Regions from separate parts of the Clostridioides sp. LIBA-2809 genome, predicted to be linked through region 1. Evidence: riboswitches for the same ligand, from Rfam matches in the RefSeq annotation. Region 1 holds a riboswitch; each other region holds the start of a gene.

The links. Region 1 has a riboswitch for cyclic di-GMP ahead of ACTG44_RS01810 (flagellar basal body protein). Riboswitches for the same ligand answer to the same signal wherever they lie in the genome.
Region 2: it holds a riboswitch for cyclic di-GMP, as region 1 does, so the genes downstream of both, ACTG44_RS15685 (SrtB-anchored collagen-binding adhesin) here and ACTG44_RS01810 (flagellar basal body protein) in region 1, are expected to answer to the same signal.
Region 3: it holds a riboswitch for cyclic di-GMP, as region 1 does, so the genes downstream of both, ACTG44_RS18110 (Cys-Gln thioester bond-forming surface protein) here and ACTG44_RS01810 (flagellar basal body protein) in region 1, are expected to answer to the same signal.

The regions. Positions count from the first base shown of each region.
Region 1 covers NZ_CP197004.1:315,674-318,964, forward strand. Annotated here, with positions in the region: gene ACTG44_RS01800 (sugar 3,4-ketoisomerase) at 1-33, shown strand, start outside; gene ACTG44_RS01805 (DegT/DnrJ/EryC1/StrS family aminotransferase) at 115-1,206, shown strand; cyclic di-GMP riboswitch class I at 1,515-1,605, shown strand; gene ACTG44_RS01810 (flagellar basal body protein) at 2,013-2,330, shown strand; gene flgC (flagellar basal body rod protein FlgC) at 2,338-2,742, shown strand; gene fliE (flagellar hook-basal body complex protein FliE) at 2,752-3,069, shown strand; gene fliF (flagellar basal-body MS-ring/collar protein FliF) at 3,094-3,291, shown strand, end outside.
Region 2 covers NZ_CP197004.1:3,317,218-3,320,508, reverse strand. Annotated here, with positions in the region: gene ACTG44_RS15690 (cation diffusion facilitator family transporter) at 65-1,243, shown strand; cyclic di-GMP riboswitch class II at 1,369-1,454, shown strand; gene ACTG44_RS15685 (SrtB-anchored collagen-binding adhesin) at 1,567-3,291, shown strand, end outside.
Region 3 covers NZ_CP197004.1:3,836,101-3,839,391, forward strand. Annotated here, with positions in the region: gene ACTG44_RS18110 (Cys-Gln thioester bond-forming surface protein) at 1-1,833, opposite strand, end outside; cyclic di-GMP riboswitch class II at 1,849-1,934, opposite strand; gene prdC (proline reductase-associated electron transfer protein PrdC) at 2,371-3,291, opposite strand, start outside.

The DNA of each region.
Region 1 (3,291 bases):
GAAGAATTTTTAAAATATATAAATATTATCTAGTTATTATGCATATAAATATTATCTTGATTAAACAAATTCAGCATAACTATATAGATAATAGATAGGTAAGGGTGTAACTTTATGTTAGTTAAATTTAATAATTTATTAGAGCAATTTAAGGTTCATAAAGAAGAATATGAGAAGAAGATTAAGGATGTAATGGAAAGTGGATATTACATCCTTGGAAATGAAGTAAAGTATTTTGAAGAAGAATTTGCTAGCTATGTAGGTAGCAAATATTGTGTTGGTTTAGCCAGTGGTTTAGATGCACTGATAATTGCTTTTAGAGCATTAGGAATAAGCGAAGGTGATGAAGTAATAGTGCAATCAAATACATATATAGCTAGTGTCATGGGAATAAGTATAAATGGGGCAAAACCAGTATTTGTAGAACCAAATGAATATTATAATATAGATTCATCTAAGATAGAAAAAAAAATAACTAGTAAAACCAAAGCTATATTAGTAGTACATTTATATGGTCAGGCAAGTAAAATGAAAGAGATACAAGAATTATGTAAGAAATATAATTTGTATTTAATTGAAGATTGTGCCCAATCCCATGGAGCTAAATATGATGGAAAAATAACAGGTACATTTGGGGATGTAGGTTGTTTTAGTTTCTATCCAAGCAAAAACTTGGGAGCATTTGGAGATGCAGGTGCTATAGTAACTGATAATAAAGAAATAGCTGATAAAGTGAAAGTACTTAGAAATTATGGTTCAGAAAAGAGATACCATAATAAATTTGTTGGATATAATTCAAGATTAGATGAAATTCAAGCAGGTCTGTTAAGAGTAAAACTTAAATATCTTAATGAAATTGAAAATGAAAAGTCAAAAATTGTAGATAGATATCTTAATGAAATTAGCAATCCAAAAGTTATACTTCCCAAAATAGAAAAAAACTGCACACATGTATGGCACTTATTTGTATTACAAGTTGAAAAACGAGATGCATTTATGAAATACTTAAAGAAAAATGGTATAGAGTCTATAATACATTATCCGATACCTCCTCATTTATCTGAAGCATATGCTTATTTGGGATATAAAAAGGGATCTTTTAATATAGCTGAGAATTATTCAAATAAAGTTGTTAGTATACCTTTATTTGTTGGTATGAAGGATGAAGAAGTTAGTTATGTAATTAAAAGCATAAATGAATATTAAATAAATTGTAATAATATCATAAATAAATTTTTCATATATAATTTAGTTAAAATTCATTAATTAATATTTTTAGACATTTATATATTATATAAATAAAATTGAAATATATAGAAAAATATAGAATAAAGGAATAGTTTGTCTTATATTTTTACGAAATGAAAATATTTTAGTCAAATTTATTATAATATGGGAGAATATAGTATTTATAATCTGTATAATTAATAATAATTAATTTTTGAAAATAAAATATTCAAGTATACATAAAAAAGATATTTAAAAAATTTGTTATTTATTGTATACTTAAATTAAAACTAAATAGGCAAAACTAAAGAAATTTAGTGACGCAAAGCTATAGGGGCTAAGGTTTGTATATGCGAACTATGCTAGCCAGTTGCCAAAAAGAGTCCTAAGTATATTTGTATACTTAGGATTAGTCGAAGTGACTGCTTTTTTGGCGGTCATTTTATTGTGGAAAAATTGCTTTATTATAGTAGAAAATACACATAATAACATATTTTACCAATTATAATATAAAATAAAGGAAATTTATCTAAAAAAGTTGCTATTTTACAAAAAAAGGCAACTTTATGAGGGGAAAATTAAATACATATTAAAATTTTTTTTTATTTTTATTGGATTTAATTGAATTCAAATTAGATTTCTTACTAAAATAATTCGTTATTATATTAATGTAATAGAATTGCAATAGATTTAAATGAACAAAGAAGTCATTTTTTGTAATATAGCAACTTCATTTTTTTAATCATTAAATATATCAAATAAATATATTTTGAGGAGGGGTGAGTATGAATACATATGACATTATAAAAATGGGATTAGATGCAACTAATCTAAGAAGTCAAACAATAGCAAATAATATAGCAAATATAAATACTGAAGGTTACAAAAAACATTATGTAACTTTTGAAGAAACATTAAATGAGGCCATGCCAAAAATAGAAGAAAAAATAGACAATTCCAAAGGGTTAAGAGTAGATGGCAATAATGTAGATATAGAAGAAGAGAAAGTAAAGCAAGCAATGACAACACTGCAATATAATGCTTTAATAGGTTTTGCAAATGGCAAAATCGCAATGACTAAATCAATAATAGGTGGGAGGTAACTAGAAGATGAGTGTGTTCAGTGGAATGGAAATCTCTGCTAGTGGATTAACAGCAGAAAGTTTGAAAATGGATATCATATCATCAAATGTAGCTAATATAAATGCTACAAGAGGTCCAAATGGAGAAGCATATAGGAGAAAAGTTGTTTCATTTGAAGAAAACTATGATAATAAATTAGGTATGTTAGGAGTAAAAGTCACATCTGTTGAAGATGACAAATCACCTCTTAAAGAAGTATATGACCCAGCTCATCCAGATGCAAAGCCAAATGGATATGTAGAATATCCAAATGTAAATATATTAGTTGAAATGACAGATTTAATAACAGCTTCACGAGCATATGATTCCAACATAGATACACTGAATGCTCAGAAGTCTATGATATCTAAAGCTTTGGAAATAGGAAAGTAGGGATAAATTATGCCAATTACACAAATTAACAATTTAATGCAAGGTGCAAAGTTAGATAATTTAGTTGGAGAAATAAAACCATTAAATCTTAATAATAAAGAAGAAAAAAAGAATTTTGAAGATGTAATAATAGATACTATAGACAAAGTCAATTTTCAACAAGTGACAGCAGATAATATGAAAGAAAAATTTATAAAAGGCGAAGATGTTTCTATGCATGAAGTTATGTTAAAAGGTCAAGAAGCACAACTATCTATGCAATATCTAATAGAAGTTAGAAACAAGATTCATGATGCATATCAAGAAATGAATAAAGTACAAATTTAGCCTTTTGAACAGGAGTAATAATCAATGATAACCAGTTTTAAAAATAAGATTAAGGAGCAAGTTGCTAAAGCTAGGACAAAAATAGGTTCTTTAAAAAAAGGGACCAAGATAGCATTAGGTATAGGGATTGTTGCTATATGTTTAGCGCTAGTATTTACAGCAATATCTGCAAGTAAAAATAAGTATGCAGTCTTATTTTCAGAACTAGATGTTCAAGATGCT
Region 2 (3,291 bases), 1.3 Mb from region 1:
TCATAAATAAAGATATAAATTCTAAAATTTGTTAATAAAATAGAAGACAAGGAGGGTAAGTTTTATGTTTTCAAAAATCCTAGTCAAAACATTTATCAAAGATAGTGAAAATGTTCAAAATAGAGATGTTAGAAATAAGTATGGTTATGTAGCTGGTGTAGTAGGTATATTATCTAATTTACTTTTATTTGTAGTAAAGGTGTCTATAGGTATGCTCACAGCAAGTATAGCCATAATGGCTGATGCATTTAACAATCTTTCTGATATGGCATCTTCAGCAATAACTATGATAGGATTCAAATTAGCAAGTAAGCCAGCTGATAAAGAGCATCCTTTTGGACATGGAAGAATAGAATATTTATCCGCATTAATAGTAGCATTTATGGTGATGTTGGTAGGACTTCAATTTATAAAGTCATCTGTAGAAAGGATAGTAAATCCAGTACCTATAAAATTTGAAGTAATACCTCTTGTACTTTTAATTGCTTCTATAATGATTAAAGTTTGGTTAAGTAAATTTAATAAATTTATGGGAAATAAAATTAATTCTTCAGCATTAAAAGCAGTTTCACTTGATGCTTTAGGAGACGTATTCACATCGAGTTGTGTAGTAATATCATTTGTTATAGCTAGGTTTACTAGTTTTCCTATAGATGGCTATGTTGGTATTGCAGTATCACTAGTAATACTTTATGCTGGATTTTCACTTGTAAAAGATACTATAAATCCTCTTCTAGGAGAAGCCCCAGATGAAGAAATGGTAAAATCCATTATAGAATTATTACTATCTTATAAACATATTATAGGGACACATGATTTAATAATCCATAACTATGGAGTTGGACGATGTATTGCATCTATACATGCAGAAATTCCATCAAATATAGATATAATGGAAATTCATGAAATCATAGATACTGCTGAGAGAGAAATATCTGAAAAATTGGATATATATTTGGTAATTCACATGGACCCTATATGTCTTGAAGATGAAGAAGTTATGTCAGCAAAGGAAGAACTTGAAAAAATACTTAAGAAAAATAGTCTCGTAAAATCTATGCATGATTTTAGAATAGTTGGAAAAGGAAATAAGAAAAATTTAGTGTTTGATATAGTAGTTAATCCTTCTGAGTTCTCTAAAAATATGTCAGAAGAAGATTTAAAAGAAGATATAACGAGATTAGTTAAGGAGATGAATCCTGAATATAATTGTGTAATTGTTGTGGATAAGGATTTTATTTAATGATTACCTAAAATTGTTATAAGGAAAAAAATGTAAAATATATAGACAATAAGATATAGTCATTATATAATATAAATATATAATTGTATTTAGTATGAATATAACAATTTTAATTGTTTTTTATAAAATATTATAGAGATGTTGATGTATGTCTTATTATTGGGCGCCTTATGGACATACTGAGTCAGTGGTGCAACCGGCTATGAATATAAATTTATTTATTTTCATAGCTTTTTTTGTATAATTTTTTGATAAAAATTAATTTAAATGGGATATCAATGGAAATTTATAAACTATAGACAGTATAGAGGGGAGAAATCTATATGAAGAAGGGTAATAAAAGGGCATTATTAATAAGCTTAATTATGATTTTAAGTATGGTAGTATCTACAATATATCCAACTGTATCTTATGCTTCGGAATTAGGAGATAACAGTCAGAGTCAAAATAGCTCAACTAGTTCATCAAGTGGGGAAGAGAAGCCATCAGATAATAAAAAGCCAGAGCAGACTCCAGAAGGAGAGAAGCCATCAGATAATAAAAAACCAGAGCAGACTCCAGAAGAGGAGAAGCCATCAGACAATAAAAAGCCGGAACAGACTCCAGAAGTAGAAAAACCATCAGATAATAAAAAACCAGAGCAGACTCCAGAAGAGGAGAAGCCATCAGACAATAAAAAGCCGGAACAAACTCCAGAAGGAGAAAAACCATCAGACAATAAAAAGCCAGAGCAGACTCCAGAAGAGGAGAAGCCATTAGACAATAAAAATACAGAGCAGATTCCAAAAGAAGAGAAGCCATTAGAAGATGAAAATCTATTAAAAACTTTAGAAGAAGAACTTAATGAAGAGAATGAAGATTATGGATTCATTATAAAAATTAATAATAGTACAATAGAAACTGAATCAATGAAAAAAATATCATTTAAATTAACTTATACTCCAACATCAAAGGGAATACAAGCAGGTGATTCAATAACTTTCAAGGTGCCAGATGTATTTAATAAAGTTAATTTAGATTATACAAGTGAATGTTTTGATAAAACAGAAAGTAATGGAGAATACACACTTACATTTAGAGAACTACCTAATGGTCAAAGTATAATGCAAGGGAAAATAGGTCTAGAAGCATATGTTAAAAAGGTTGATGAAGAAACAAATACAAAAATTCATATTGAAACTACTGGAAAGATAGAAAGTGGAAGTGGAGATGTGGATGTAGAAATAAAGCCTGGAGATAAGGACGATGTAGAAGAGGCTAAAGGAACACTTAAAAAGCTTGTTGAAGGAAGAAAATCAACTACTGTATTTATGCCAGTTAAAAATAAAGATATAAATTATAGTATACAAGTAAATGAAAAACAGGAAGAATTAAAAGACATTATTTTGTATGATGAACTTCCAGAAGGGTTGACATTGGTAAATAATTCTGTGAGTGTAGTAGCAAGTGATGGGAAAGAAGTGAGTGATTTTAACATTGAACAGAATACAAACTCTATCTCAGTTAATTTTGGGAATATAGATAAAGCGTATACAGTTAAATATAAAGCTAGAATTAGTGATGAAAATGCAAAACATGATAATAAATATAAAAATGTAGCTAGGATAGAATCTGATGGTAAGAAGGTACAAGAAGACGATGCTACTGTAAGTGTATTTGATAGAGGTAGCGATTATCTTTTGACTAAAGGGCATTCAGGAGCAACAAATATTACTCAAGTTGGTCAAGTAATAAACTATCAGATTTCAGTAAATGATGATAAGTCACCAATAAGTAATGTTGTTATAACAGATAACATACCAGAAGGTATGAGATTAACTACAGCAGGAGAAGCTGGACATGATTTTAGAGTTGTAGAAATTCCAATGAATGGAAGTTGGACTCCTTGGAGTAAAGAAAAAATTGCCAACAACATTTCGTATAAACTAGAAGAAAAAAGAAATGAAAGTGGTCAAGTAGATAAAGTTATAACTGGATTTACAATTAATCTTAGTAAAGAAGAAGTAGAATCAAAATTTTATATAGCTTATACATTAAAGGTTATTAGT
Region 3 (3,291 bases), 780 kb from region 1:
ATCTGATGGTGGTACTGGTGGATTTATCACTGTGTCATCTGATGGTGGTGATGGCTTAGGTTTATGCCCGTTTGAGTCATTATTATCATTATTTGGTGGTATTGGTGGATTTACATCTGGGTCTCCATCCGTTGGTACACCTATATTGAAATCAACTACTTCACCACTTTTTTGTTCTATTGTATAGCTCAATAAATTTTGCTTACTAGCTGGTAATACAGATGAGTGGTCTTTTTCTCCAAAATCAAAAACTGTCTTAAAATATTGAATGGCTTTTGGGAAAATATAATCATAAGATAATGCAGATACCTTATCTTTTACATTTGGCTTATCTATGCTCTTAAGTTTAAACTTTTGTTGTGTTGAAATCTCTACTTCACCTGTACCTATTACATTTCCGTTTTCATCATAAGCAGTTACTCCATCTGGTAATTTCAACTTAACCACACCACTATAACCTACTAGGGCTATAGATTCTGTTTCATAAGTTCCATCTTGAATTTTATCAAATTTAATATCAGTTAAACCACTACTTAAACTAGGTTTTCCTGTATCATTTGGCTTTAACTCATTACGACCAGCTTCTAATAATGCTTCTAAATAAGCTTTTCTATTTATTTGAGCTTCCTTGTCTTTCAGATATTTAGCTTTTTCTTCTTCAGTATTTGCATTCTCTATCAATCTATCATAAGAATCTATAAGAGTTTGATAAAGCTTAAGTCTCTCTTGTTCATTCATTTGCCCAAGCATAATCCAAATTGCATCTTGAGTTGCAAAATGAATCATACCTTCATATTCTTTTCCACCTAAATTAAATTGTTGCTTATATCCAAATCCATCAAACTCAGAACCTGCATATAGTATAGATTTAATTGCATCTTCATTTTTATTTTCTTGACCATTAAAATCTTCTGCTGGTAAGTATGGACTCTTATTTTTATTACTTGGAGATTTTAAATGATTATTGTAACAAAATGCAGTTTGTTCTCCATCTTCACCTTCTATTACATATTTACCATCCTTATGGCTTGCACCTATAAGACCCTCTATTACATAATCGAAAGTTAAAGTTTTTGTAATATCATCAAATCTTAAATCAAAATAAGGTCTATTTGAACCATCTGTTTCTTTTAATAAACAACTATTCTTTACTTTTGAATTTTTATTATTAGACCAAAAGCTAGTATTTCCATCTCGTGAAGTAAGTACCTCATAAATTTCTGACTGTTCATCTGTTTTTACATCATTTTCGTCTTCCCAGAAATTATATACAATCTTATTTATTTGAGATACAGTAAGATTAAGAATATCTTCAATGTTCTTCTTCAAACTCATTTCTTCCACTTCTAATTTTTCTTCTTCTGATGGTATCATTTCATTTGGTACTTCTTCTAATGATGGTTTATCCCCATCTGGTGTCTCTCCTACTGTTGGTTTTTCTCCATCTGGTGTCTCTCCTACTGTTGGCTTCTCTCCATCTGGTGTTTCTCCTACTGTTGGTTTATCCCCATCTGGTGTCTCTCCTACTGTTGGTTTTTCTCCATCTGGCGTCTCTTCTACTGTTGGTTTCTCTCCATCTGGCGTCTCTCCTACTGTTGGTTTATCCCCATCTGGTGTCTCTTCTACTGTTGGTTTGTCTCCATCTGGCGTCTCTCCTACTGTTGGCTTCTCTCCATCTGGTGTTTCTCCTACTGTTGGTTTCTCTCCATCGAGTATTATATCTTTTCCATCTACTTCGTCAGCATAAGATATTATTGGTGCAAATGCAGTAAATGCTATACTAAAAGCAATTACTAAACTAATTATACTTGATTTTTTAATTTTTATTTTCAAGATTTTCCTCCTATTTATATTTATAGCAGGTTGCACTACTAACTCCATATATCTTTTAAGTGCCCAGGTTTAAGATATACTTCACAGTTTCTATAAATAGGTTTTTAGTAATTTTTAATTCTTATTTTTAAGTATTTTAAGTGCACTTTTTATGAATATCCTAAAATATAATCTTATTATTTAAGATATTCTTGATTAATAAAAGACAAAAATATATTTTCACACTAAAAAAGATACCATAGAGTATCTTGATATAACACAAAAACTTTACCCTGTTGGATGATTGACTTCATTAAATTTTTACTTGTCAATATGGCCACATATTTGAGTCTTTATTTTTGTCTAATATAATTTTAATAGCTATTTCCATCATTATACATTATGCATTACCTTTTGTCTATTTCTTCCATATTATTTATATTATTCCATAATCTTATCGTCATATTGCAACAAAAAACATCCTTAAAGTAATTTTTCAAACTTTTCTAAGGATGTTTTTTTCATATATTTTTATATTATATTATTATTTATATTATATTATTTTATTTTTAATCTTACGTCACCTTTTATTCTTCTTATTAATGGGTGATTAACTGTTCTCATTACATGGTCAGTAATATGATATACACCTAATTTTAATTTTGGTGCAGAACCCATTACTGTGTTACTACAGTCAGTACAGTTTCCTATTAATATAACTTCTGCTCCAGCTTTCTTAAATTCTATACATTTTTGAGCTTGTCCTGGACAGTGTCCTGGATTTTCACATTTTAATGCACCTTTAATTTCTTGAGCTTGTTTACATTTTTGAACTGATACTATATCAGTAACTCCCATTTTAGCTGCTATGTCTCTCATTCTTTCTTCATTAGGTCCACATGCACAGACTAAAAGACCCATTTTTCTCTTTTCATTAACAAATGGCATAGTAACTATTATACCACCACTAGTTTTAGTTATTGGAGTATCTAAAGTAGTAGCTTTACCAGTGAAAGGTCCTCCTAAGATTATCTCTCCGTATTCACCTTTTATTCCACCAGCTCTTTCAATTAATTCTCCAACAGTAGTTCCGATAGGTACATCTTCAAATACTATAGATTCTTTTCCACTGTTTAATTGTCCAACTACAGTTACATTTTTAGATATAACTGGTCTTTTTTGCTCAACAGCTTCTACTATTCTAGTTAATGTCTCTACATTTATTACTACTGCATTAGCTTCTGAAGGTAATTGAGTTGGCTCAAGTAATTTACCTAGAACATCTCTTACTATCGCTCTCTCTTCTCCCATTGGGTACATGTCAACTAGTTCTGCAACTTCTATGTTATCTCCTGGCTTTATTACTTTTTTGAATGCTGCTATTGCTTCTGGATGCTTGCTTTTTATTGCTAGCATACCTTTTCCAGCATTAGTAACTTCCATAGCGTATTTTATACCTTGATAAACTATTTCTGGTCT